2 regions of the Streptomyces sp. NPDC089919 genome follow, and region 2 is predicted to be linked to the other one. Evidence: riboswitches for the same ligand, from Rfam matches in the RefSeq annotation. Region 2 holds a riboswitch; the other holds the start of a gene.
The links. Region 2 has a riboswitch for guanidine ahead of AB0O40_RS03240 (multidrug efflux SMR transporter). Riboswitches for the same ligand answer to the same signal wherever they lie in the genome.
Positions count from the first base shown of each region.

Region 1: linked by a shared signal. The riboswitch ahead of AB0O40_RS34130 (Ohr family peroxiredoxin) and the one ahead of AB0O40_RS03240 (multidrug efflux SMR transporter) in region 2 are both predicted to bind guanidine.

Region 1 covers NZ_JBFBGK010000136.1:1,725-15,589, forward strand. The annotation lists gene AB0O40_RS34095 (FAD-dependent monooxygenase) at 1-494, shown strand, start outside; gene AB0O40_RS34100 (class I SAM-dependent methyltransferase) at 567-1,322, shown strand; gene AB0O40_RS34105 (LysE/ArgO family amino acid transporter) at 1,347-1,970, opposite strand; gene AB0O40_RS34110 (LysR family transcriptional regulator ArgP) at 2,040-2,957, shown strand; gene AB0O40_RS34115 (class I SAM-dependent methyltransferase) at 2,969-3,766, opposite strand; gene AB0O40_RS34120 (DUF4142 domain-containing protein) at 4,025-4,546, shown strand; gene AB0O40_RS34125 (MFS transporter) at 4,710-6,194, shown strand; guanidine-III (ykkC-III) riboswitch at 6,269-6,332, shown strand; gene AB0O40_RS34130 (Ohr family peroxiredoxin) at 6,417-6,863, shown strand; gene AB0O40_RS34135 (hypothetical protein) at 6,856-7,311, shown strand; gene AB0O40_RS34140 (alpha/beta hydrolase) at 7,733-8,527, shown strand; gene lanL (class IV lanthionine synthetase LanL) at 8,734-11,457, shown strand; gene AB0O40_RS34150 (hypothetical protein) at 11,463-11,594, shown strand; gene AB0O40_RS34155 (lanthionine synthetase LanC family protein) at 11,685-12,815, shown strand; gene AB0O40_RS34160 (carbohydrate binding domain-containing protein) at 12,886-13,865, opposite strand, start outside.
Region 2 covers NZ_JBFBGK010000004.1:93,891-107,755, reverse strand. The annotation lists gene AB0O40_RS03295 (PTS transporter subunit EIIC) at 1-633, opposite strand, end outside; gene AB0O40_RS03290 (PTS glucose/sucrose transporter subunit IIB) at 810-1,115, shown strand; gene rph (ribonuclease PH) at 1,261-1,995, shown strand; gene AB0O40_RS03280 (hypothetical protein) at 2,098-2,487, shown strand; gene rdgB (RdgB/HAM1 family non-canonical purine NTP pyrophosphatase) at 2,546-3,148, shown strand; tRNA gene AB0O40_RS03270 (tRNA-Leu) at 3,205-3,288, opposite strand; gene AB0O40_RS03265 (HNH endonuclease) at 3,338-3,592, opposite strand; gene AB0O40_RS03260 (HNH endonuclease signature motif containing protein) at 3,820-4,473, opposite strand; gene bcp (thioredoxin-dependent thiol peroxidase) at 4,601-5,068, opposite strand; gene AB0O40_RS03250 (DUF3618 domain-containing protein) at 5,172-5,489, shown strand; gene AB0O40_RS03245 (co-chaperone GroES) at 5,536-5,877, shown strand; guanidine-III (ykkC-III) riboswitch at 5,928-5,998, shown strand; gene AB0O40_RS03240 (multidrug efflux SMR transporter) at 6,028-6,348, shown strand; gene AB0O40_RS03235 (transglycosylase domain-containing protein) at 6,366-8,789, opposite strand; gene AB0O40_RS03230 (ABC-2 family transporter protein) at 9,058-9,891, shown strand; gene AB0O40_RS03225 (ABC transporter permease) at 9,899-10,756, shown strand; gene AB0O40_RS03220 (ATP-binding cassette domain-containing protein) at 10,783-11,739, shown strand; gene AB0O40_RS03215 (DUF1707 domain-containing protein) at 11,756-12,433, shown strand; gene AB0O40_RS03210 (S8 family peptidase) at 12,748-13,865, shown strand, end outside.

The DNA of each region.
Region 1 (13,865 bases), on a different contig from region 2:
CCCGCGCCGAACTCTCCCGCCGCTTCGCCGCCTGGCACGACCCGATCCCCGCGCTGCTGGAGCGGATCCGCCGCCTCGACCCGGCCGACGTGCTCCAGAACGACCTGTACGACCTGGCGGCCCCGCTGCCCACCCTGCACCGCGGCCGGATCGCCTGGCTCGGCGACGCCGCCCACGCCATGGCCCCCAACCTCGGCCAGGGCGGCTGCCAGGCCATCGAGGACGCCGCGGTCCTCGCCCACCTGCTCCCGGCCGGCGACGCCCCCGACGCCGCGCCGGCGATCCAGGCCGCCCTCGCCGCCTACACCGCCGCCCGCCGGGACCGCACCGACGCCGTCCGGCTGCGCGCCCGCCGGGTCGGCCGGCTGGGCGCCCTGCGCCACCCCCTCGCGGTGGCCGCCCGGGACTTCGTCGTCCGGGCCACCCCCGAGCGGCTGGCCCTGCGCGGCGCCGACGACCTCTTCAACGGATTCCGGCTGCCCGCCCGGGCCTGACCGGCGGCCCGCCGCCCGGAAGGAGCCCCGGCGCCCTGTTCCGCGGCGCCGCCCCCGGGGCATAGTCGGTCCATGACGGACGAGATCCCGGCCCATGAGCGGGCCCTGGCCTTCGACCGGGCCGCCCGCGCGTACGCCGCGTACCGGCCCGAGTACCCGGCGGCGGTCTTCGAGACCGTCGAGGAGTTCGGCGGCCTGAAGCTGGCCGGCGCCAGGGTCGCCGACGTCGGCACCGGCACCGGCCTGGCCGCCCGGGCGCTGCGGGCCCACGGCGCCCTGGTGACCGGGGTGGAGCCGGGTGCCGGGATGGCGGCGCAGTTCCGGCGCGAACTGCCGCAGGTGCCGGTGGTCCGCGGCGACGGCAACCGGCTCCCGCTGGCCGACGACTCCCTCGACCTGGTGACGTACGCCCAGTCCTGGCACTGGACCGACCCGGCGCGCGCCGTGCCCTCGGCCCTGCGGGTGCTGCGCCCGGGCGGCGTCCTCGCGCTGTGGTGGAACGACCCGGACCCGGACGTGCCGTGGGTGGCGGCACAACAGGCCCGGATCGTGGCGCGGTTCGGCGAGGGCTACTACATCTCCGACCGCACCCTGCCCCCGGGCCTGGCCTGGCGCACCCGGGAACTGCGCTGGTCGCGGCGGGTGTCCATCGACTTCCACCTGGCGAAGCTGGCCACCCACTCGGCCTTCATCCTGCTCGGCGAGGCGGGCGGCGCCCAGTTCCTCGCCACCGAACGCGCCCATCTGCTGCGGGACTTCCCGGACGGCGAACTGGACGAGCCGTACGTCACCACCGTCTCGGTCGGCCTCCCGGACGCGGCGCACTGACCGCGGGCCGGCGGCCCGCTCCGCTCAGGCCCCGGCGACCAGCATCCCGCCCATCGCCAGCATCGTCGCCGCGACCAGCCCGTCCAGCACCCGCCACGCCCGGGGCCGCGACAGTACGCCGCTCAGCAGGCGGGCCCCGAAGCCCAGGGCGAGGAACCAGGTCAGGCTGGCCGCGGCGGCCCCCGCGCCGAAGGCCCAGCGCAGCTCGCCCCGGTCGGAGGCGAGCGAGCCCACCAACAGCACGGTGTCCAGGTAGACGTGCGGGTTCAGCCAGGTCATCGCCAGGCAGGTGAGCACCACCCGGCGGGCCGACCCGGTGTCCGGACCGCCGGCCGTCAGCGCGGCCGCCGGATCCGGCCGCAGCACCCGCCGGGCCGCCAGGAAGCCGTACGTCAGCAGGAACGCCCCGCCGGCCAGGCCCACCGCGGTCAGCGCCGCCGGCCAGGCCGTGACCACCGCGCCCACCCCCGCCACGCCCAGCGCGATCAGCAGCGCGTCCGAGACGGCGCAGATGGCGACCACGGCCAGGACGGCGTGCCGGCGGGCGCCCTGGCGCAGGACGAAGGCGTTCTGGGCGCCGATGGCGACGATGAGGGAGAGTCCGGTACCGAAACCGGCGATCACGGCGGTGAGGATGCTGCTGGTCATGACTGCGACGGTAAGGACCGGTGCGGGATGAGTACAGCTAAAGATTCTTAGGTAGCCTTAGCCGTACTTATGGACGAGCTGCCGCTGGACCAGGTCCAGACCCTGCTCGCGGTGGTCGACGAAGGCACCTTCGACGCCGCGGCCGCCGTACTGCACGTGACCCCCTCCGCCGTCAGCCAGCGGGTCAAGGCGCTGGAGCAGCGCACCGGCCGGGTCCTGCTGCTGCGCACCAAACCGGTGCGGCCCACCGAATCCGGCGAGGTGGTCGTCCGCTTCGCCCGGCAACTGGCCCGGCTGGAGCGGGACGCCCGCGCCGAGCTGGGGCTGGCCCAGGAGCAGGGGCCGGCCCGGGTACCGATCGCGGTCAACGCCGACTCCCTGGCCACCTGGTTCCTGCCGGCCCTCACGCGGGTGCCGCAGGACCCGCCGATCTGCTTCGAACTGCACCGCGAGGACGAGTCCCACACGACCGCCCTGCTGCGCGAGGGCAAGGTGATGGCGGCCGTCACCTCCTCACCGGACCCGGTGGCCGGCTGTACGGTGCGCAGCCTGGGACTGGCCCGCTACCTGGCGGCGGCCACCCCGGAGTTCGCCGCCCGGCACCTGACCGGAAGCCTGGCGGAGGGGCTGCGGCAGGCCCCGGTGGTGGTCTTCGACCGGCGCGACGACCTCCAGGACGCCTACGTCCGCGCCCTGACCGGGGGCCGCTCGGGCGCCGGGCCGATCCGTCATCTGGTACCCACCTCCGACGGCTTCCGCGACGCGGTGGCCGCCGGCTTCGGCTGGGGCCTGGTCCCCGAACCCCAGGCCGAACCCCTGCTGCGCACCGGCCGCCTGGTCGAACTGGCCCCGGACCGCCCCCTGGACGTCCCCCTGTACTGGCAGCAGTGGAAACTCGACTCCCCGGCCCTGTCCACCGTCGCCCGCACCGTCGCCGCCGCGGCCGTCGCATCCCTCCGCCCACCGGGAGGCCCGCCCGCGGCCTGACGCCCGGCGGGTCAGGCGGGCTTGCGGCCCCAGGCGGTGAGCATGCCGGCGGAGAGGGAGCTACAGGCGGGGGAGGCGAGGTAGCCGACGGCTTCGTCGATGGCGCGGTCGTCGACCAGCCCGGTGGCGGTCATGGCCGGGCGACTGCGGTCCCAGGTGTCCGCCCAGAAGCGGCTGATCGGACTGCCCGGCTCCAGCGGCGGTACGTACAACTCGGCGGCCACCGGCTCCAGTCCGGCCGCGCGCAGCAGCTGCGGGTAGGACGGCACCCAGGAGACGTCGGTGCCGATGGTGGCCCGCAGCCCCTGCCACATCGCCCGCATCGCCGCCGTGTACGGGGTCGGTGGCGTCCGGTCGCCGGTCAGGTCGACCGCGTCGCTCAGGACGAGCACCCCGCCGGGCTCGACCAGGGCGGCCAGGGTCGTGATCATGCGCTCGTACCCGGCCAGGTGCATCAGCACGAACCGGGCGTGCACCAGCCGGAACGGGCCGCCGGGGGCGAAGTCCGGGGCGGTGGCGTCGGTTTCCAGCACCGTCAGCCCGGGCGCTGCGGTCAGGAACCGCACGTCCCGGTCGACCGCGAGCACACTGCTCACCCCGGCCTCCGCCAGCAGCCCCCGGGAGACGGTGCCGGTGCCGGCCCCCACGTCCAGGCAGTGCCAGCCGGGCCCGGCCCCCAGCGCCCGGAGCCGCGCCATCGTGATCCCGTCGTAGGCCAGGGCCCCGAAGTCGATCCGCTCGCCCTCGCCCGCCTGCTCCGGCCGGAAGACCGCCTCGCCGTACCGCCCGCCGCCCGCCCCGGCACTCACCGGAACACCTGCGCAGGGACGGCCGGCGCGGCGCGCCGGGACGAGGGGGACAGCGGGTCGAAGGTGCTCATGGCCGACCTCTTCTCAGGCGGGACGGTTTCACGTGAAACCAGGCACATTCCCATGAAACGCCCTGTGCCGGACAGCGGCACCCCCGTTTGGGCCGCCGCTGCGCGGACAGCCGCAGGGGGTGCGGCGACGGTGTTCACCGGGGCGGCGCCAGGCCCTCCGGCCGTCGGCGGCACGCGGGAGGCCGAGATGAGCGGCAGACGACGGACCATCCTCGCAGTGCTCGGACTGGCGGTGCTGGGGCCGGTCGTACCGGCGCTGGCGGCGCCGCAGCCGGGCAGCCCGGACGCGACCTTCGTGCAGACCATCCACCAGGGCAACCTCACCGAGATCGCGGCCGGCCAGGACGCGGAGAAGAACGGTCAGGACAGCTGCGTGAAGGAGGTCGCCGCGATCATCGTCCGCGACCACACCAAGCTGGACGAGCAGCTGTCCGACCTCGCCAAGAAGGGCAACGTGGTGCTCGCGGACGCCCCGAGCGCCACCCAGCAGGCCGGGCTCGACAAGGTGAAGGTGCTGGCCGGCACCGCCGGGTACGACAAGGCCTGGCTCGGCACCCAGGAGCAGTCCCACGAGGGCGCCCTCGCGCTGATCGACAAGCAGATCAAGGAGGGCAAGGATGCCGACACCGTGCAGGCGGCGCTGAAGGCCCGCCCGGTGGTCGCCATGCACCTGGACATGGTCCGCGGCGGCAGCTGTCACGTGATGTGAGCCCCGCCGCGTGGCGGCGCCCCCGTCCGACGGCCGCACGGCACGATCGGACCGCCGGGGCCGCCCACCGGACGGCATGCATCGGAACTCGCCCGTCCGGGCACCCGCGCTGATGACGGTCGGCCCGCAGCGGCCACCGCACCCGTCGTGCCGGGAGGTTGCCATGGTCGCCCATCCGTTGGACACGGAGCCGAAGCCCGGATCCGTGCACAGCACCGTGCCGCAGCGGATGGACCGCCTGCCCTGGAGCCGTTTCCACTGGCGGGTGGTGATCGCCCTCGGCATCACCTGGGTCCTGGACGGCATCGAGATCACCATCGCGGGCTCGATCGCCGACCGGCTCCGCGACGACCAGGCGCTCGGCTTCAGCTCGTCCCAGGTCGGGCTGACGGCCAGCATCTACCTGCTGGGCGAGGTCGTCGGCGCGCTGGTCTTCGGCCGCCTCGCCGACCGGCTGGGCCGCCGCAACCTCTTCATCGTCACCCTCGGGGTCTACCTGGTGGGCAACGGCCTCACCGCCCTGTCCATGAACTTCGCCTTCTTCGCCGTGACGCGCTTCATCGCGGGCACCGGCATCGGCGGCGAGTACGCCGCGCTCAACTCCGCGATCGACGAACTGATCCCCAGCCGCCACCGCGGCCACGCCGACCTGGCCATCAACGGCACGTACTGGCTGGGTGCCATGATCGGCGCCGCCGCCAACCTCGCCTTCCTCAACACCAAGCTCTTCGGTGTCGACCTCGGGTGGCGGCTCGGCCTGCTGGTCGGCCCGGCCATCGGCATGGCGATCTGGGGCCTGCGCCGCACCCTCCCGGAGAGTCCCCGCTGGCTGCTGACCCACGGCCGGGCCGAGGAGGCCGAGCAGGTGGTCGACGCCATCGAGCGCCAGGTCACGGCCGGGGGAGCACACCTCGATCCGGTGCCGGACAGCGAGGCCGTGGAGTACCGGCAACGCCCGCAGGTCGGGTACCGGGAGCTGGCCCGGATCCTGTTCCGCGACTACCGCACCCGGTCGGTCCTGGGCTTCATGCTCATGGTCACCCAGGCCTTCCTCTACAACGCGATCTTCTTCACCTACTCGCTGATCCTCGCCGAGTTCTACGGCATCCAGGACGGCGCCGTCGCCTACTTCATCTTCCCCTTCGCGCTCGGCAACCTGGCCGGTCCGCTCCTGCTCGGCCGGTACTTCGACAGCCTGGGCCGGCGCCGGATGATCGGCTCGACCTACTGCGCCTCCGGGGCCCTGCTCGTCCTGACCGGCTGGCTCTTCGCCCAGGGCGTGCTGACCGCGGTGACCCAGACCGTGCTCTGGTGCGTGATCTTCTTCATCGCCTCCGCGGCCGCCTCCTCCGCCTACCTGACCGTGAGCGAGGTCTTCCCCGTGGAGATGCGGGCCCAGGCGATCTCCTTCTTCTTCGCCCTGTCCATGCTCTTCGGCGGGGTGGTCGCGCCCTGGCTGTTCGCCACCCTGATCGGCGAAGGCCACAACCCCTGGCGGGTGTTCGCCGGCTACACGGTCGGCGGGGTGCTGATGGTCCTCGGCGGCCTCACCGCCTTCCGCTGGGGCGTGGACGCCGAACGACGCTCGCTGGAGCACGTCGCGACCCCGCTGTCCGCGGTGCCGCGGACCGCCGACGCGGCGCGGTGACCGGCGGCCGGACCCGGGTGAGGAGGGTCACCGGCCCGCAGGGAAGCGCCGGACCTGCGGCGTTGCTACATTGAGCGCGGCCCGGCTTGCGGGCCCCGGACGAGATGCGCCGTACCCGGTCATGCACGACGACGCGCCCCCAAGGCGCCGTCGTACCGGCGGGCGCCGTCACGCCGTCCGGCCCCGGGCGGCGTCCCCTCGTCGCACAGATGGGCCGACCTCATGACCGTGCCGCTCACCACCACCCTGTACCGGACCACCGCGCACGCCAGCGGCGGCCGCACCGGCTCGGTGGTCACCGACGACGGGCGCCTCGACGTCCGGCTCGCCCCGCCGCGCAAGAAGGTCCCCGGCACCACCAACCCCGAACAGCTCTTCGCCGCCGGGTTCGCGGCCTGCTTCACCTCCGCCCTGGCGGAGGTCGCCGCGGACTTCGGGGCGGACGCCTCGGCCGCACAGGTGGCCTGCGAGGTGCGGCTGGGCACCACCGACACCCCCGCGGGCTACGGCCTGGCCGTGAGCCTGACCGTCTCCCTCCCGGGCTGGGCCGCGGACGACCTGCTGCCGCTGCTGCGCCGGGCCGACGCGGTCTGCCCGTACTCCCAGGCCGTGCACGGCAACATCGAACTCACCCTGCACGCCGTCGACGGCACCACCCCCGGTGTCTGAGCCGACCGCCGTCCTCGGGCGCGCCCCGGCCCCGGGCGGACCGGGCATCCCGCTGCCCGGCCGGGGCGCCTGGCTGCGGCGCGGGATCAGCCGCGACGGCGGGCCGCTGGCCGAGCCGGAGCACGTGGTGTGGCTGCAGACCGGCCCCTACTTCGCCGACAGCCGCGGTTTCGCGGGCCGGACCGGCTACGACGGGTCCCGGGTGCACTTCCACCACCTCACGGGCGAGCCCGGCGAGGACATCGGCAGCTTCCGCCAGGAGGGCGCCGACCTCGTGGAGTGGGGCACCAACACCGACGGCAGCACCTTCCTCGAGATCTGGACCCCGCTGCCGGTGCCCGCCGACGCGCCCGACGGCTCCTGGACCGGCCCGGGCCGGCACACCGTGCGGATCGGGCCGCACGTGGTGCACGTGGACTCCCGCGGTGGGTCGTACTGGCGGCTGTGACCGCGCCGGCCGGGGCTCCGGGGGCCGGAGCGGGGGGCCGGCGGCGGTGCGCTGACCGGAACACTACGGACATGCCGCCGCTCAAACGTCCTACTGACCAGTGCTATTCCCGGGGGATGGCGAATTCGATCCACCCGGCCGGTGTTTCCTGAGCCGTTCTCCGACGACATTCCATTGCCATTCGTGGAGAATTCGAGCGGTATTCCAGAGCCCGGTCCCGGAGGCGGTCGCCCGCCCACCGTTGTCCACATCGTGGCAGGTCGGAGCGGTGTGATCGCGAGGCGCCGGGCCGCCCGGCCGTCCGGCGCGCTGGCAAGACCGAGATTCTGCCCCCTGAACGCCACCGCCCAGATTTGGCCTGTTGACGACTGTCGAGGTGCGTGAATACATGAGGAGCACGCCAATTCGACAGGAGATATCGATGGAGAAGGTCGTTTCGGGGGACGGCACGACGATTGCTTACGAGAAAACGGGTGAGGGTCCGCCGATCGTCCTGCTCGGCGGTGGGTTCCGCGACCACACGGCGTTCTCGACCCTGGTGCCCGAGCTCGCCCCGCACCTGACGGTCTACGCCTACGACCGCCGCGGCCGGGGGCAGAGCGGGGACGCGCCCGAGTACTCGGTGCAGCGCGAGGTCGAGGACCTGGCGGCCGTGATCGAGGCGGCCGGCCGGGACGCGGTGGTCTTCGCCGTGTCCAGCGGCGCGATCCTCGCGCTGGAGGCCGCGATGGCGGGCGTGCCGATGGGCGGGCTCGTCGTCCTGGAGCCGCCCTACCGGGTCGAGGGCTTCCGCAAGCCCGAGCCGGAGTTCGCCGAGAAGCTGCGGGTGCTCCTGGACACGGACCGCAGCGGCGCCGTGGAGTACTTCCTGGCCGAGCACGTCGGCTTCCCGCCGGACTGGATCGAGGACTGGAAGTCCGGCCCGATGTGGGAGGCCAACGTCGCGCTGGCCCACACCCTCGCCTACGACACCGTCCTGATGGGCGACGGCCGGATACCGGTCGAGCGGCTGGCCCAGACCCAGGTGGAGACGCTGATGGTCAACAGCGACTCCACCGGCGACTGGCTGCTGGCCGCCGCCGCGGCCACCGCCGCCGCGCTGCCCAACGGCCGCCGGCTCCAGCTGCCGGGCCTGTGGCACCGCGTCACGCCCGAGGTGATGGGCCCCGTCCTGGTGGAGTTCTGCACCGCCGACCGTCAGCTGAAGGCCGCCTGAGCGCGGCCGGCTGACGGGCCGCCGGGGCAGGGCGGCGCCGCAGCGAAGGAGCCCCGGCGGGTCACCCGCCGGGGCTTTCGTCGTCTGTTCAACTGCTTCCGTCCCCGCGGTTGAACAGGACGGCCGACCCGGGGCGGGCGGATCCCGCTGTCCGGTTTCCGGCGTTACCGGCCCGCTCCGGCGCTGCCATACTCCGGAACGTGGCCATGAGTTATCAGGCGATCACCCGGCGTGCGCTCGGCGCGGCGCTGTCCGACTGGACGCTGCAGGACGGCGGGACCTGGTGCATGGTCACCCCGCAGCAGGCCGAACTCCGCGAACAGGGCTGGAAGTTGCACGTCTCGGCCACCGTCGCCTCGGCCCCGTCGGTGCTGGCCGGTGCGGCGGCCGTGCTCGGCGCCTCGCCGTGCGCGTTCAAGTTCGCCGTCTCGCCCCGCGTCACTGCCGAGCTGACCGCCGTCCGGGCCTCCCGGGCGCAGTCGGGCAAGTTCCTCACCGTCTACCCGGCCGACGACGAGCAGTTGCGCGAACTCGCCGAGCGACTGCACCGGGCCACCGCCGGGCTGGCCGGGCCGGCCATCCGCTCCGACCGCCGCTACCGGCCCGGCAGCCTGGTCCACTACCGCTACGGAGGCTTCGCCCGGCCCCGCGAACTCGACGACGAGGGCTTCTACACCGGCCTGCTCCGGGCCCCCGACGGCAGTTCGGTCCCCGACCTGCGCAACCCCTGGTTCTCCCCGCCCTCCTGGGCCGAACCGCCCTTCCCCGCCCCCGCCCGCACCACCCGCCGGCCCGGCGATCCGGTGCTGCTGGCCGGCCGCTACGAGGTGCGCGAGGCCATCCGGCACGCCAACCGCGGCGGGGTCTACCGGGCCCGGGACCGGCACTCGGACACCGACGTCCTGCTCAAGGAGGCCCGGCCGCACATCGGCGCCTCGCCCGACGGCACCGACGCCCGGGACCTGCTGCGGTACGAGGCCGCCGTGCTGGCCCGGCTCGGCCCCGCCGGCCTCACCCCGCGACCCCACGAGGTCTTCGAGGCGGGCGGGCACCTCTTCCTCGCGGAGGAACTGATCGAGGGCGTCAGCCTGCACCGGTGGTCCGCCGACCGGGCGGAGGAGCACGGTGGCCTGATGCCGGTGGTGGAGCTGCGCCGGCTCGCCCGCTCGCTGACCGCGCTGCTCGCCCGGGTGCACGCGGCCGGGTACGTGCTGCGCGACCTCAAGCCCACCAACGTGATGATCACTCCGGCCGGCCGGCCGGTGCTCATCGACCCGGAGTGCGCCCTGGCCGCCGACGCCACCGCGCACGCCGCCGGCACCCGCGGCTTCACCGACCCCGCCCACCTCGACGACATCCGCGCCCTCGCCCCCGACGGCACCCCGCGCCGGATCCCGGCCCCCGGCCCGGCCGCGGACTGCTTCAGCCTCGGCGCCACGCTGCTGCACGCCGCGTCCGGGATCAACCCGGTGCTCGCCCCGGACTCCGCCCCGGCCCGGCCGGCCGGCGAGCGGATCGCGGCGATGGTGGCCGCCGCCCGGCCCGGCTGCCCGGCCCTTGACGACCTCGCGCCGCTGGTCCTCGGGCTCACCGCGGACGGCCCGGCCCGCTGGACCCTGCCCCGGGCCGCGGCGTACCTGGCCGCCCCGGCCGCGGTCCCGCGCACCACCGCCGGCACGCCCCCGGACCCCGGCACCACGGCGGCGGCCGCCCGGTTGCTCCGGGACGGCCTGGACCACCTCGCCGACACGCTCGACCCGGCCGGCGAACACCTGTGGCCGCCGCCCCGGTCGCTGCCGCCCGGAGACCCCTGCAACGTCCAACTCGGCGCCGCGGGCGTGCTCGCCGTACTCGACCGGGCCGCCCGGGCCGGCGCCGGCCCGGCCGGCGCCGGCCCGGCCGTCGAGGCGGCGCTGGTCACCGGCGCCCGGTGGCTGGCACGGCAGTTGGACCGCCCGGGGAGGATCCTGCCCGGCCTCTACTTCGGCCGCTCCGGCACGGCCTGGGCGCTGTACGACGCGGCCGTCACCCTGGACGAGCCGGCGCTGGCGGCCCGGGCCCGGGACTACGCCCTCGGCATCCCCCTCGACTGGCACAACCCCGACGTGTGCCACGGCCTGGCCGGCGCCGGTCTGGCCCAGCTGCACCTGTGGCGGCGGACCGGCGATCCGCGCTTCGCCGAGCGGGCCGGGCGGTGCGCCGACGGGGTGCTGGCCCGTACCGCGGAGCCGGGCGGAGTGGACTGGCCGCTCGGCCCCGGCCACCGCCGTGACCTCGCCGGCTGCACCTCGTACGGCTTCGGCCACGGCGTCGCCGGGGTCGGTGCCTTCCTGCTGGCCGCCGGGACCGCGCTGCAGCGGCCCGAGCTGGTCGAGATCGCGGCGGCCGGCGGGCACGCCCTGTGCGCCCTGGCCGAGCGGCGGGGCGGGGCCGCGGTCTGGCCGAAGGGCCCCGGCCGCACCGAGCGCACCGGCCTCGACTTCTGGTGCAACGGGGCATCCGGGATCGGCACCTTCCTCGTGCCGCTGTGGCAGGTCACCGGGGAGCCGGTCTTCCGGGAGCACGCCGAGCTGGCCGCCCGGGCGGTCCGACTGGACCGCTGGCGACTGGGCCCCAGCGCCTGCCACGGGGTCGCGGGCAACGCGCACCTGCTGCTGGACCTGGCGGAGGCCACCGGCGAGGAGCGGTACCGCGCCTGGGCGGGCGAGGCCGTGACCTGCCTCGCCGTCCGCGCCGCCCGGCGGGAGGGACGGCTGCTGGTCCCCGACGAGACACTGCGCGAGGTGCACGCGAGCTACCAGGTGGGGCTGGCCGGGGTGCTGGACCTGCTGCTGCGCCTCGTCCACGGCGGCGGCCGTTCCTGGCTGCCCGGCACCACCGGGCCGCCGGCCGCCGCGTCCCCGTTGCCCGGTCCTGAGGGAAGGAGGTGAGATTGATGGAGAGTGAGGTCCTCGAACTGCAGGAACTGCCGGAGACGGACGAGCAGATGCTCGAGCCGGCGATGTGCTGCGACACCGACCACACCAGCGGCCAGTGCACCGACCCGCCGCGCTGTCCGCCGGAGTGAGTCCCCGGCCCTGAGGTCCCCGGCCGGCCGGAGTCCGCGGCCGGCCGGGGACCGGGCCCCGGATCCGGACACCCCTACGAGGAGCCGCCCGTGCCGCACCCCGCCGAGCCGCCCTGGTCCCCCCTCCTGACCGGGGCGGCGGCGCGGGCGGCCCTGGACGCCGTGGCGGCGCTGACCGGCCGGCCGCGTCCGGCGCCGCGCCGGGTCCGGCCCGATCTCGCGGCCGGCGGGCCGGGGCTGGCGCTGGTCTTCCACCAGTGGGGACTGGTCCACCCGGGAGCGGGCTGGGCGGAGCCGGCCCGCGGGTACCTGGCGGCCTCGGCCGCGGGGGACCGGCGGCTCTCCGGCGGCGGGCCGCCCTCGCCGGGCCTCTTCGGGGGCCTGGCCGGGCTGGCGTTCGCCGCCTGGCTGGCGGATCCCGGCGGGCACCTGCTGGCCGAGGCCCACGAGAGGGTGGTGCGCCGGACCGCCGATCGGGTCCGGGAGCTGGCGGACCCGTCGCCCCGGTCGCCGGACTTGCGCGTCTCCGGGCCGGCCGTGGACCTGGTCACCGGACTCACCGGCAGCGGCGCCTATCTGCTGTGCCGCGCCGAGGACCCCGGGGCGCGGTCCGTGCTGGAGGCGTTGCTGCGCGCCCTGGTCCTGTGGGCGGAACTGCCCCCGACCGGGGGGCTGGACCGCGGGATGGCGCACGGTGCGGGCGGGCCGCTGGCCCTGCTCGCGCTGGCCGCCCGGGCCGGGGTCACCGTACCGGGCCAGCGCCCGGCGACCGCGCGGCTGGCCGAACGGATCCTCGCGCCGGACGCGCCGGGCCCGGACCGGCCCGGTCCGCCCCCTTCGTGGTGCCGCGGGGGCCCCGGTACCGCCCGCGCCCTGTGGCTCGCCGGGGTGGCGCTCGACGACCCCGGCCTGCGGGAGCAGGCCGTACGGCTCCTCAAGGGAGCGCTGCACCAGCCCACGCCCGGGCACCGGCCCGCGGACGCGCCGGGGCTGTGCCACGGGCGGGCCGGTCTGCTCCAGATCACCCTGCGCTTCGCCCGGGACACCGGTGACCCGCAACTCGCCCACGAGGCGGTACGGCTGGCCGCACCGCTCGCGGCCGGCGGACCGCACCCGGGCGGGGCGGGCTTCCTGGACGGTGCGGCGGGGACGGCCCTGGCGCTGCTGGCCGCCGCCACCGCGGACCGCCCGGTCTGGGACCGGGCGCTGCTGCTGTCCTGACCGGCCCGCCGTCCACGATGAGCGGGGGCGGCCCCGTGCCGGGCCGCCCCCGCTGTGTGCGTCGTCCGGATCAGCCGGTGAAGCCCGCCGTGATGGAGGTGAACTGCCAGTCGCTCTGGGCGATCCCGGAGCAGTTCTCCTGGAGGCCGCCGCCGGGGCAGCCGCGGTCGCGGTTGACCGACCAGAAGGCCAGCCGGGCGATGTGGTGGGAGTTGGCCCAGTTCCGGATGTCGGTCCAGTTTTGGATCGTGGTGGTCTCCGAGTTGTCGCTCAGGCCGTTCATCCCGGAGATGCCGATGTGGGCGTAGGCGGTCGCGTCGTCCCAGCCGTTGACCGACTTGAGCTTGGCCTTCAGGCCCTCCGTCGCGCTCACGGTGGAGGCGTACATGTCCGTGGAGGCGTCGCCGAAGTCGAAGGGCATGATGGTGAAGACGTCGATGCCGGCGTCCAGCGCCTTGGCCTGCTGGATCAGGCGGTTGCCCCAGGTGGTGGGGCCCGAGGTGGCGGTGCCGAAGGTCAGGATGGTCCGCAGGCCCGGGTTGTTCTGCTTGACGATCTTGAGGGCGCCCAGGATGCGGTCCTGGACCACGGCGTTCTCGAACTCGTCGGTGTTCTCGATGTCCACGTCGATGGCCTTGAGGCCGTAGGCGTCGATGACCTTCTGGTAGGCGCCGGCCAGGGCTTCGGGGGTGGTGCAGTTGGGGCCGAGCTTGTTGCCCTGCCAGCCGCCGATGGAGGGCACGATGTCCCCGCCCGCCGCGCGGATCGCGTTGATCGCGCTCTGGTCCTGGCCGCCGGTCAGCGGGCGCTCGCCGTCCCAGGACGGGTTGCAGCCGCCGGAGGAGAGGATGAAGGCCATGGTGAACCACTTGACGCCGGTGGCGTTCATCACCGTCGTCGGGCTCGGCGGGTTGCCCCAGCCGGTGTAGTAGTAGGGCGCGGCCTGCTTGAAGCCGGTGGGCGGGGTGGTGCTGCCCTTGTCGGTGGTGACGCTGACCGCGTTGGAGGCGGCCGAGGTGTTCCCGGCGGCGTCCCGGGCGCGGACGGTGA
Region 2 (13,865 bases):
CTCCAGCGCGTCGCCGATCGGCGGCCAGATCCACAGGCACAGCACCGCGAACCCGATCGCCACGAACGACATGATGATCGGCACCAGCCGCCGGCCGTTGAAGAAGCCCAGCCAGTCCACCAGCTTCACCCGGTGGTACCGCTGCCAGAACCACGCCGCCAGCAGCCCCATCACGATGCCGCCGAACACCCCCGGGTTCTGGTACGTGAAGCCCGTCACCGAGAAGTCCGGCGCCTGGCAGCCCGCCGCGACCGCCTTCGCGCCCTCCGTGCAGTCCTTCGGGAACTTGTGCAGCACCCCGAAGTACACGAGGAAGCCGGCCACCGCCGCCAGCGCGGTCGAACCGTCCGCCTTCTTGGCCATGCCGATCGCGACACCGATGCAGAACAGCAGCGGCAGGCCCAGGCTCCCGTCCAGCAGCGCACCACCCGCGCCGGACATCACCTTCGCGACGTTCTGCCAGTCCAGGCCGTCCTTGCCGAAGACGTCGTCCTGACCCAGCCGGTTCAGGATGCCCGCCGCCGGCAGCACGGCGATCGGCAGCTGGAGGCTCCGGCCCATCTTCTGAAGGCCCTGGAAGAGGCCGTTCCACCACTTCGGCTGCGGTGCCGCCGCCGCACTGGTCGCGCTCATGGCGTCCTCCCTGCCGTCGCCGGGTTTGGCGAGGGCCGCTCACTGGTGTAGACCAGTTGTCGATAGCGATGAGAGCGGGCCCGCCGAGGCGGTCCGCCGCTGATCGTCATCATTCGGCAGGACCCGCGCTACCGCGCGCGTAACTGGTCCAACCGTGCGTTACCGTGACAAAGCGGATGCGCACGCGCACCCACCGGTACGCCTGCCGCCGCCGAGACTCGTTCCTTGAAAGACACAGGGAGAAGGACATGGCCACCAAGGCTGAGAAGATCGTCGCCGGGCTCGGCGGTATCGAGAACATCGAAGAGGTCGAGGGCTGCATCACCCGCCTCCGCACCGAGGTCGTCGACCCGTCCAAGGTCGACGAGGCCGCCCTCAAGGCCGCCGGCGCCCACGGCGTCGTCAAGATGGGCACCGCGATCCAGGTCGTCATCGGCACCGACGCCGACCCCATCGCCGCCGACATCGAAGACATGATGTGAGTCGAGCCCCCCGGCTCACGGAGTGAGCGGAGCCGGCGGCCGCACCACCGGCCCCCGGCCCCGCCACCCCTCACTCATCCGTACGAAGGCCCCGCCCCGGCACCACCCGGGCGGGGCCCTCGTCGTCAACGGCTACGCTCGACCCATGTCTCGCATCGACGGCCGCACCCCCGAACAGCTCCGCCCCGTCACCATCGAACGCGGATGGAGCAAGCACGCAGAGGGCTCCGTCCTCATCTCCTTCGGCGACACCAAGGTCTTCTGCACCGCCTCCTTCACCGAAGGCGTCCCCCGCTGGCGCAAGGGCAGCGGCGAAGGCTGGGTCACCTCCGAATACTCGATGCTGCCCCGCTCCACCAACACCCGCGGCGACCGCGAATCCGTCCGCGGCAAGATCGGCGGCCGCACCCACGAGATCTCCCGCCTCATCGGCCGCTCCCTGCGCGCCGTCATCGACTACAAGGCCCTCGGCGAGAACACCATCGTCCTCGACTGCGACGTCCTCCAGGCCGACGGCGGCACCCGCACCGCCGCCATCACCGGCGCCTACGTCGCCCTGGCCGACGCCATCGCCTGGGGTCAGCAGAAGAAGCTCATCAAGGCCGGCCGCAAGCCCCTCACCGGCACTGTCGCCGCCGTCTCCGTCGGCATCGTCGACGGCACCCCCCTCCTCGACCTCTGCTACGAGGAGGACGTCCGCGCCGAGACCGACATGAACGTCGTCTGCACCGGCGACGGCCGCTTCGTCGAGGTCCAGGGCACCGCCGAGGGCGAGCCCTTCGACCGCAAGGAGCTCAACGCCCTCCTCGACCTCGCCGCCGGCGGCTGCGCCGACCTGGAAGCCCTCCAGCTCCGGGCCCTCGGCACCCTCGGCGACTGACGCAACCGGCGCCCCCCGCCCCGGCGTCTTGACGGACACGGGCGCACGGACCGAAGCTTCGGCCCAGTGCGCCCTTCCGTGCACACCGACCGGGGGGACCTGATGACCACGCGCCACCGCCGCAGCACCGCCCTCGCCGTCGCCGCCCTCCTGGCGGTGCCGGCCCTGGGCGCCTGCGACGCGATCAACACGGCCATGGACTGCGCCAAGACCGCCGTCGCCATCACCGACGCGGTGAACGACCTCCAGCAGGCCGTCTCCCAGGCCGGCAACAGCCCCCAGGACGCGCAGAACGCCCTCAACCAGATCGACCAGAGCCTCAAGCAGATCGGCGACAACACCGACAACGCCGACCTCGGCAAGGCCATCGACGACATGACCGCCGGCGTCACCAACGTCCGCACCGCCATCCAGAACGGCAACCCCACCCCCGACGTCACCCCCATCGCCGACGCGGCGGGCGAGATCACCAAGGTCTGCACGCCGGGCTAGGGCGGTCCGGCGGGCCCCGGCGGGGCGGGTGGTGCGGGCGGGTCCGGATAATCGAGGTATGACCCGCCTCATCCTCGCCACCCGCAACCAGGGCAAAGTCACCGAACTCCGCGCCATCCTGGCCGACGCCGGACTGCCCCACGAACTCGTCGGCGCCGACGCCTACCCGGAGATCCCCGACGTCAAGGAGACCGGCGTCACCTTCGCCGAGAACGCCCTCCTCAAGGCCCACGCCCTTGCCCAGGCCACCGGCCTGCCGGCCGTCGCCGACGACTCCGGCCTCTGCGTGGACGTCCTGAACGGCGCCCCCGGCATCTTCTCCGCCCGCTGGGCCGGCACCCACGGCGACGACCAGGCCAACCTCGACCTGCTCCTCGCCCAGCTCGGCGACATCGCCGCCCCGCACCGCGGCGCGCACTTCTTCTGCGCCGCGGCCCTTGCGTTGCCGGACGGTACGGAGCGCGTGGTGGAGGGCCGCCTCCTCGGCACCCTCCGCGACACCCCCGCCGGCGCCGGCGGCTTCGGCTACGACCCGATCCTCGAGCCCCTGGGCGAGTCCCGCACCTGCGCCGAACTGACCGCCGCCGAGAAGAACGCCATCTCCCACCGAGGCCACGCCTTCCGCGGCCTGATCCCAGTGATCCGGGAGCTCCTGGGCTGACCGGACCGGATACGCCGAAGGGCCTGCGAATCTTGGATTCGCAGGCCCTTCTCGGGTGCGGCCGGTGGGATTCGAACCCACACGGGATTTCTCCCAAGGGCTTCTAAGGCCCTCTTGGCTACCAGTTACAACACGACCGCGTGTGCCGCTGTAATGGTAGCGGTACTGCCTGAGTGTGACGACGTGCTCTCACTCGCCTCGACTTCGTGCACCTCCGCGGCACCATGTCGTCGTGATCGCATGGCAGTTGGGGCACAACAGGCGGAGGTTTTCCCTCCGGTCGTCGCTCCAGTCGCCGCTGACGTGGTCGACCTCCAGCGTCATCGGCCGGCCCCGCCATTCGGGGGCGGATCCGCACCCCGTGCAGCGTTCGGGCCGGCCGACCTCCCTGAGAGCACGTCTGAGGGTGGCAGTCCGGGTTCGTTTCGATCCGTCGTGCCGCACCAGCACCTCATCGGCCGGCCTGCCCTGTGTCGGGCCGGGCTTTCCGCGCGCGTGGGCCTGGCCCAGGAAGTGGGACGTGTCGATGGCGTTGTCGGCGACGCAGGTTCGCAGCCACGCGCGGCTTCCGCCGCTGTCCGGCAATCCGAGGCGGCGAAGCGTTGCGGCGATGCTCAAGGACGCGGCCACTGCCTCCCGAACCGTCCCGGGCGCCGGGCCCCACCGCGCGCTCACCGCCGTCCCTTGCCGCGGCCGCGGTAGGTGTCCGTGGTCGAATGGCAGTTGGGGCACAGGAGCTGGAGGTTCTCGCGCCGGTTGTCCCGCCAGTCGCCGTTGATGTGGTCGACTTCCAGGGGGAGCGGCTCGCCGAGCCAGACGGCCTCGATGCCGCAGTCGGCGCAGCGGTCATCGACGCCCGTCTCCAGCAGAGCCCTGCGCAGTCGGGCGCCCGGCACGCGCCGGGCGTGGGGTGACTCGTCGGCGAGGAGGATCTCGTCCGCGGAGCGGCGCCGCCGCGCGTCCTGCATGCGGCCGCGCGAAGGCCTGGGCTGCGCGAAGTGCGAGGTGTCTATCTCGAAGGACTTCACCTTGCGGCTGATGTGGGTGTGGTGGCCGCCGACGGTGTCCAGGCCTATGCGGCGCAGCACCTCGTTGATCGATGTCGAGGCGGCCACCGCCTCCGCCAGGACTTCGCGGGTCCATTTCTCGCCGGTCTCGCGGGTGAAGTGAGAGGTGTCCACGCCCAGCTTCCGCATGCGGTCGTGGAGGTAGCGGCGGGATCCAGTCTTGGGGTCCACGCCCAGGCGGGTCAGGCATTCGGTCAGGTTGCGGGAGGCGGCGGCCGCCTCTGCCAGGCGGGGCTTCGTGTAGGGGCTGGTCGGCATCTCGTGCTCCGTTCGGGCGCGCATTCGGCGCTCGGAAGGAGTAACGAACCGATAGTCGGACGGTTACGCCGGGTGTACGGAAAGGCCCGCACGGTCACTGACCGTGCGGGCCCTCCCGGAGGATCCGTCAGATGCCCAGGTCCTTGATGATCTTGGCTACGTGGCCGGTGGCCTTGACGTTGTAGAGGGCTCGCTCGACCTTGCCCTCCTCGTCGACGATGACCGTGGAGCGGATGACGCCCGTCACCGTCTTGCCGTACAGCTTCTTCTCGCCGAAGGCGCCGTAGGCCGTCAGGACCTCCTTCGACGGGTCGCCGACCAGGGTGACCTTCAGGTGCTCCTGTTCGCGGAACTTGGCCAGCTTCTCCGGCTTGTCGGGGGAGACGCCGATGACGTCGTAGCCCGCCTGGGCCAGGACGGCCAGGTTGTCGGTGAAGTCGCAGGCCTGCTTCGTGCAGCCGGGGGTCAGGGCGGCCGGGTAGAAGTAGACGATCACCTTGCGGCCCTTGTGGTCGGCGAGGGAGACCGCGTTGCCGTCCGCGTCGGGCAGGGAAAAGGCGGGGGCGGTGTCGCCCGGCTGGAGTCGCTCGCTCATGTCCTCAAGTCTCCTCGGGAGGGGATCCGTACGGCACGAGCGTAAGCTGACAGACTGTCCATGCCGGACTACGCCCACCCACGACCACCACGGAGGCAGCGCGGTGTCGGATGTCAGGACCCCCGCCCAGATCGAGGCGGACATCATCCGCAGGCGCGAATCGCTCGCGGAGACGCTGGACGAGATCGGGGTGCGCATGCACCCGAGGACGATCGTGGGTGACGCCAAGGCGCGGGTGGCCTCGACGGTCGACCAGACCGCCGGGCGGGCCTTCGTCGCGGTGAACCGCGTGGTCACGGACCTGAAGTCCGGCCTGCGGCACGAGGACGGCGCGCCCCGCCTGGAGCGGCTGGTGCCGGTGGCGATGCTCGCGGTGGGCGTCGTCGGGCTGTTGGCCCTGTCGACCCGGCGCAAGCGCTGATGACCCTGCGGGGTGCCCGGCGCGGGCCGGCAGGTAGGTTCTGGGTGTGAGCGAGAACCCCACCCACGACAAGCTGCCCATCCGGATGCTGCACGACCGCGTGCTCGTCAGGTCCGATTCGCCGGAGGGCGAGCGGCGGTCCGGCGGTGGCATCCTCATCCCCGCGACGGCCGCGGTGGGCAAGCGGCTGGCCTGGGCCGAGGTGGTCGCGGTCGGACAGAACGTCCGGACCGTGGAGCCGGGTGACCGGGTGCTGTACGACCCGGAGGACCGGGCCGAGGTCGAGGTGCGGGGCGCGACGTACGTGCTGATGCGCGAGCGGGACCTGCACGCGGTGGCGGCGGAGCGGCTGGAGGGGTCCGAGGACTCCACGGGGCTGTACCTGTAGCCGCCTGCGAAGGCGTACGAAGGGCCGGTGACGGGTGTCACCGGCCCTTTGCCGTTCCTTTGCTACGGTGGTGGGGAACCCGACGAGACGCGCCGTACCGGGCAGGCAAAGACGACGCACCCCGTTCGCTCTCGTCCCGGAGGTGCCGTCATGGCCTGGGTTCTTCTTCTCGTCGCCGGTCTGCTCGAGGTCGGCTGGTCGATCGGCATGAAGTTCACCGAGGGGTTCACGCGGCTGTGGCCGAGCGTGTTCACCGGTGCGGGGATCGTGGCCAGCATGGTGCTGTTGTCGTACGCCGCGAAGACCCTGCCGATCGGTACGGCCTACGGCGTGTGGGTCGGGATCGGTGCGGCGGGGGCGGCGGTGCTCGGCATGGCCGTGCTGGGTGAGCCGGTGACCGCCGCCCGGATCTTCTTCATCTGTCTGCTGCTGGTGGCCGTGGTCGGCCTGAAGGCGACCTCGGGGCACTAGGGCGTGTCCTAGGGCCGCTAGCCCGGGGTGGGGCCGGTGGTGCCGCCCCGGCTGCCGCCTCCCTGGGTGCCGGTGGTGCCGCCGCGGGTGCCGCCGGTGGTCCCTCCGGTGGTGCCGCCGCCGTCGGTGGTGCCGCCGGTGTCGGTCTCGCCCCCGGTGGTGCCGCCGTCGGTGGTGCCGCCCTGGGTCTGGCCGTTGGTGCCGTTCGTGCCGTTGGTGGTGCCGGTGTTCGTGCCGGCGTTGGTGTTGCCGCCCTGCTGCTGGCCCTGGTTCTGGTTGCCGCCGCGGTTCCCGCCGTTCCCGTTGCCGCCGTTGCCGTTCCCGGCGTTGGTGTTGCCCTGGGTGCGGCCCTCGTCGCGGCCGGGGCCGCGGGTGCGGCTGGGCTCGACGGGCGGCGGGACGTAGGCGGCGCCGGGCTGGAGCTCGAGGTCGAAGTCCTGGGCCTCGCTGCCTTCGAGGGCGGCCTTGGTGTAGGCGGCCCAGATGCGGGCGGGGTAGCCGCCGCCGTTGATGCGGTCCTGGCCGAGGGCGCCGTAGAGGGGTTCGAGGGTGCCGGCGTCGGGGTCCTGGCCCATCACGGCGACGACGGTGGCGAGGTCGGGGGTGTAGGCGGCGAACCAGGCGGCCTTGTCGTCCTCGGCGGTGCCGGTCTTGCCGGCGGCGGGGCGGCCGGCGGCCTGGGCGGCGGTGCCGGTGCCGGATTCGACCACGCTCTCCAGCATGGAGGTGGTGGTGTCGGCGGCTTCCCGGGAGACGGCCTGGCGGGAGGTGCGCTTGGGGAGGGCGAGGGTGTCGCCGTCCGGGCTGCTGACCTTGTCGACGATGGTCCAGGGCGTGTAGCGGCCGTGGTCGGCGAGGGTGGCGTAGACCTGGGTCATGTCGAGGACGCTGGCCTGGAGGGTGCCGAGGGCCATGGCGGGGACGGCGTCGAAGGCCGGTACGTCCTTGGGCATGCCCATGTCGATGGCGGTCTGCTTGACCTCGTTGGTGCCGACGTCCACGGCCATCTGCGCGTACACGGTGTTGACGGAGTTGTTGGTGGCGCTGCGGACGGTGATGTCGCCGTAGGAGCGCTGGTCCTCGTTCTCCGGGGCGTAGGCGATGGCGGAGCCCTGGACGGGGCGTTCGTTGTCGCCGTTGTAGATCGTGTTGGGGGTGATGCGGCGGCCGTCCTGGGTGCGGGAGTCGTGCTGGACGGCGGCGGTGAAGACCAGCGGCTTGAAGGTGGAGCCGGGGGTGTAGTCGCGCCGGGTGGCGTTGTTGACGTACTGCTTGGTGTAGTCGATGCCGCCGTAGAGGGCGACGACCTTGCCGGTGGCGGGGTCGATGGAGGCGCCGCCGGCGCGGACGATGCGGTCCTTCTTGCGGTCGGGGTCGAGGTCGTCCATGAGCTTGTCCTGGACGGCGGCGACGAAGTCGTTCTGGCGGCGCTTGTCGATGGTGGTGGTGATCCGGTAGCCGCCGGCGGCGAGGTCGCTCTCGTCCAGGACCTTGTTGTTGAGCAGGTAGTCCTTGATGGTCTCGACGAGGTAGCCGCGCTGGCCGGACATGCCGGAGGGGGCGCGGACCTTGCCGGGCTCGGGGAACTTGGTCGCGGCGCGTTCGGCGGGGTCGAGCCACTTCTTCTTGACCATGCCGTCGAGGACGTAGTTCCAGCGGGCGAGGGCGCGGGGGCGCTGCTGGGGGTGGGCGACCACGTCGAAGGCGCTGGGGGAGTTGAGGAGGGTGGCGAGGTAGGCGCCTTCGGCGGTGCTGAGCTTGCTGACGTCCTTGCCGTAGTAGGCCTGGGCGGCGGCCTGGATGCCGTAGGCGTTGCGGCCGAAGTAGCTGGTGTTGAGGTAGCCCTCGAGGATGTCTTCCTTGGACTCTTCGCGACCGAGTTTGATCGCGATGAAGAACTCCTTGACCTTGCGCTTGATCGTCTGTTCCTGGCCCAGGTAGTAGTTCTTGACGTACTGCTGGGTGATGGTGGAGCCGGACTGCTTGCCCTTGCCGGTGACGGTGTTCCAGGCGGCGCGGAGCATGGCCTTGGGGTCGACGGCGCGCTCGGAGTAGAAGTCGCGGTCCTCGGCGGCCAGGACGGCCTCCTGGACGGTCTTGGGGACCTGGGAGAGCGGGACGTTCATCCGGTTGACCTCGCCGTCGCGGGCGAGCTGGGTGCCGTCGGAGTAGAGGAAGACGTTGCTCTGGGCGGTGGCGGCCTTGTTGGCGGCCGGGATGTCGACGATCAGGTAGCCGGCGACGAGCGCGCCGCCGAGGAGCAGGGCGAGCAGGAGCACGCCGCCGAGGACCATCCGCCAGGTGGGGAAGATCCGCCGCCAGCCGGTGCGCTTGCGCTTGCCGGTCCCCGGGGGGCGGCCGGGGGCGCCGGCGGGCGTGGGGTGGGCGGCCCGGTCGGGATCCCGGGGGGTCCAGCCCTGCGGCGGTGACTGGTCGCTCATGTCTGCAGGGACTCCTCGGCCGGACGGTCGTTCGCCCTGATGGGCGATATTTGCTGATCTGTACCCCATGGAACACCGTCGTGTGCCGGTCGGCCGATATTCGGTCGCGTGGGTCCCCCCGCCGCACTAAGCTCGCTCGCTTTGGCTGACGCGGTTTCAGGCGGGTCGGGGGCACGGGGTCAGACGGCCGGTGCGCCCCAGGGGTTGCACGGGTGCGGGGCACACCAGGACAACGAGTCCGAATCGATATCCGAGGCGGTGGGTGCGGGTGAAAACCAGCGGGCGGGCGTGGGGCGCCGCGCGCGTCTACCCGGCGGTGGCGGTGGCCGGCTTCCGCAGGTACGCCACGTACGGCACGGCCACGGCCGCGGGGGTGTTCACGAACACCGTCTTCGGCTTCATCGTGGCCTACACGTACCTGGCGCTGTGGGGCCAGCGGCCGGGGCTGGGCGGGTACGACCAGGCGCAGGCGCTGACGTTCGTGTGGGTGAGCCAGTCGCTGCTGGCGGCGGGGGCGCTGCTGGGCGGGGGTTTCCAGGAGGAGTTGCAGGAGCGGATCCGGACCGGGGACGTGGCGGTGGACCTGTACCGGCCGGTGGACCTCCAGTTGTGGTGGCTGGCGGCGGACCTGGGGCGGGCGGCGTTCCAGCTGGTGGCGCGCGGGGTGGTGCCGCTGGTGGTGGGGGCGCTGGCGTTCGATCTGGCGTTGCCGGCGGGGCCGGGCCGGTGGCTGCTGTTCCTGGTGTCGGTGTGGCTGGGGGTGGTGGTGAGCTTCGCGATGCGGTTCCTGGTCGGGCTGTGCGCGTTCTGGCTGCTGGACGGCACGGGGGTGAACATGATCGCGACGCTGCTGGCGATGTTCTGCTGCGGGATGGTGCTGCCGCTGCACGTCTTCCCGGGGGTGTTCGGGGAGGTGGTGCGGCAGCTGCCGTGGGCGGCGATGCTCCAGGTGCCGCTGGACGTGCTGATGGGCACGCACGCGGGGGCCGGGCCGGCGCTCGGGGCCTTCGGGTTCCAGGTGCTGTGGGTGGCGGTGCTGATCGGGGCGGGCCGGCTGCTCCAGGGGGCGGCGACCCGGCGGGTGGTGGTCCAGGGTGGCTGAACGGACGGTGGCGCCGGCGGCCGGGCGGGCGGCGGGGCCGCCCCGCGGGGCGCTGTGGCGGGTGCGGGACGGGCTCCGGGGGTACGGGCTGATCGTCGGGATGTGGGTGCGTTCGACGATGGCGTACCGGGCGTCCTTCCTGCTGATGGTGGTGGGCAGCGCGCTGACCAGCGGGCTGGACTTCGTCGCGATCTTCATCATGTTCCGGCAGGTGGACGCGCTGGGCGGGTTCTCGCTGCCGGAGGTGGCGCTGTTGTACGGGTCGACCACGGTCTCGCTGGGGCTGACCGACCTGGCACTGGGCAACACGGACCGGGTGGGGGCCCGGATCCGGGACGGCTCGCTGGACACGATGCTGGTGCGGCCGGTGCCGTTGTTCGCGCAGCTGGCGGCGGACCGGTTCGCGCTGCGGCGGGTGGGGCGGATCTCGCAGGGCCTGTTCGCGCTGGGGTGGGCGCTGGCGGCGGTGGACGTGGCGTGGACGCCCGGGCGGGTGCTGCTGGTGCCGCTGATGGTGCTGGGCGGGTCGCTGATCTTCGCGGCGGTGTTCGTGGCGGGGGCGGCCTTCCAGTTCGTGGCGGGGGACGCGGCGGAGGTGCAGAACGCCTTCACGTACGGCGGGGCGACGATGCTCCAGTACCCGCCGGGGGTGTTCGCCCGGGAGCTGGTGCGGGGGGTGACGTTCGTGGTGCCGCTGGCCTTCGTCAACTGGGTGCCGGCGCTGCACCTGCTGGGGCGGCCGGATCCGATGGGGCTGCCGGACTGGGCGGCGTACGCGAGCCCGCTGGTGGCGGTGGTGGTGCTGGTGCCGGCCTCGCTGGCGTGGCGGGCGGGCGTCCGGGCGTACCGGAGTACGGGGAGTTGAGCGGTGGCTGAAGGGAGCCGGGTGCGATGGCGCTGATCGAGCTGGACGGGGTCGAGAAGGTCTTCGAGGTGCGGCGCAGGACCGGGCTGTGGCGCCGGGAGCGTTCGCAGGTGCGGGCGGTGGACGGGATCGGCTTCACGGTGCCGCGGGGCGAGATGGTGGGGTACATCGGGCCGAACGGCGCGGGGAAGTCCACCACGATCAAGATGCTGACGGGCATCCTGACGCCGAGCGGGGGCCGGTTGCGGGTGGCGGGCATCGACCCGGCGCGGGAGCGGACCCGGCTGGCGCACCGGATCGGGGTGGTGTTCGGGCAGCGCACGACGCTGTGGTGGGACCTGCCGCTGCGGGACTCGTATGGTCTGATGCAGCGGATGTACCGGATCCCGCCGGCGCGTTACCGGGCGAACCTGGAGCGGTGCGTGGAGCTGCTGGACCTCGGGGAGCTGCTGGGGGTGCCGGTACGGCAGTTGTCGTTGGGGCAGCGGATGCGGGGGGACATTGCGGCGGCGCTGCTGCACGACCCGGAGGTGCTGTACCTGGACGAGCCGACGATCGGGCTGGACGTGATCAGCAAGGCGAAGGTGCGTGGCTTCCTGCGGGACTTGAACGCCGAGCGGTCGACGACGGTGCTGCTGACCACGCACGACCTCCAGGACATCGAGCAGCTGTGTGAGCGGGTGATGGTGATCGACCACGGCCGGCTGATGTACGACGGGGCGCTCAAGGGGCTGCACGAGGTCGGCGGCGGGGAGCGGACGCTGGTGGTGGACCTGGCGCGGGAGATGCCGCCGCTGGAGGTGCCCGGGGCGCGGACGGTGAAGGTGGAGGGGGCCCGGCAGTGGCTGGCCTTCCCGGCGTCGGGGTCGGCGGCCCCTCTGGTGGCGGCGGTCGCGGCGGAGTACCCGCTGCTGGACCTGTCGGTGCGGGAGCCGGACATCGAGGACGTGATCGCACGGATGTACGCAGCGGGGGGCCGGTAAGTCCTAGGGTGGTGCCATGAGCGAGGAGCTGCCCGAGCTGCGGGCGTCGGACGCCGACCGGGAGCGGGTGGTGGAGCGCCTGCGCGACGCCGTCGCCGAGGGGCGGCTCGACATGGACGAGTTCGAGGAGCGCCTGGAGGCGGCGTACCGGTCGCGTACGTACGCGGAGTTGGCGCCGCTGACCCGGGACCTGCCGGGGGCGCCGGCCGCGGCGGCGCCGGTGCCGGTGGCGCACACGGGAGAGTCGTGGCCGGCCCGGATCGGCGGCGCGGGCACCTCCGGCACGGCCGTGGCGGTGATGTCGGGCTTCCAGCGCAAGGGGCGCTGGACGGTGCCGCGGCGGTTCGACGCGGTGGTGTTCTGGGGCGGTGGCGACATCGACCTGCGGGAGGCGGACTTCGAGGCCCGCGAGGTGGTCATCAACTGCGTGGCCATCATGGGCGGGATCCAGATCACGGTGCCGCCGGGGGTGGCGGTGGACGTCCGCGGGATCGGCGTGATGGGCGCCTTCGACCAGCGGATGCCGGACACCGCGCCGGACGTGGACGCACCGCGCGTGGTGGTGACCGGCTTCGCCTTCTGGGGCGGGGTGGACATCCGCACCAAGGAGCCGAAGGGCGCCAAGGGCCGCAAGGACCGCGGCGGCGGGCCGGACCGGGGCCTGGACGGCGGGAGCCCGCGCAAGGAGCTGTGAGGGGCCCCGGTACGGACCCGGGGCCCCGGGTCCGCACCGGGGCCCGGGCGGCACCGGCCCGGGCAGGGACGTCCGACCGGTCGGGCCGGGCGTCATGTGCGGCCGGTCTTTGCCGTTTCATGGCCTGTCCATGGCGCGGTTGTTAAGCGTTCGTTGTCCTCTTGTGGGAATCGGCACCCTGGGTCAACCTCGGTGGAGCGACCGGGAGTCGGGGCCGGGTACTGCTGGGGAGTGGTTGTCATGTCCATGCCCTGCCTCCCGTGTCGCGCCGCCAACCCCCCGCAACGCACCACCCGATGAGGAGGACCCTCCACATGTCCGTGATGCGTCAACCACGCCGTGCCCTGGCCGCGCTCAGCGCGACCGCGGTGGCCGCCCTGCTGGCCGCGCTCGCCCCCGCCGCCTCCGCCGCCACCGGCCCCGTGGGCGTCATCGAGAACGCCGGCGCCCCCGGGTCCGTCCCCGGCAGCTACATCGTCACCCTCGAAGGCCCCGTTGCCGACTCCGCGAGGGGCCGGGCGGTCGTGGCGGGTTACGGCGCGAAGATCCGCCGCACCTACAAGAAGGCGCTCAACGGCTACGCCGTGCAGCTCTCCGAGAGCCAGGCCCGCAAGCTCGCCGCCGACCCCGCCGTCCGCTCCGTGGTGCAGAACCGCCGCTTCACCGTCGACGCCACGCAGCCCAACCCGCCGTCCTGGGGCCTGGACCGGATCGACCAGAAGGCGCTGCCGCTCGACCAGCGCTACACGTACCCCGACACCGCGGGGGCGGGCGTGACCGCGTACATCATCGACACCGGACTGCGCATCACCCACCAGGAGTTCGGCACCCGCGCCTCCTACGGCTACGACGCGATCGACAACGACAACACCGCCCAGGACGGCCACGGCCACGGCACCCATGTCGCCGGCACGGTCGCGGGCAACTCCTACGGCGTCGCCAAGAAGGCCAAGCTGGTGGGCGTCCGGGTGCTCGACAACTCCGGCTCCGGCACCACCGAGCAGGTCGTCGCGGGCATCGACTGGGTCACCCAGCACGCGGTGAAGCCCGCGGTCGCGAACATGTCGCTGGGCGGCGGCGCCGACTCCGCCCTCGACACGGCCGTGCGCAACTCCATAGCCAGCGGCATCACCTACGCCGTGGCGGCCGGGAACGAGAGCACCAACGCCAGCACCAAGTCGCCCGCCCGGGTCACCGAGGCCATCACCGTCGGCGCGACCACCAGCACCGACGCCAAGGCCAGCTACTCCAACTACGGCACCGTGCTCGACCTGTTCGCCCCCGGCTCCTCGATCACGTCCTCCTGGGGCACCGGCGACACCGCCACCAACACCATCTCCGGCACCTCGATGGCCACGCCGCACGTGGCGGGCGCGGCGGCCCTCTACCTGGCGGCCAACCCGGCGAGCACCCCGGCGCAGGTCTCCGCCGC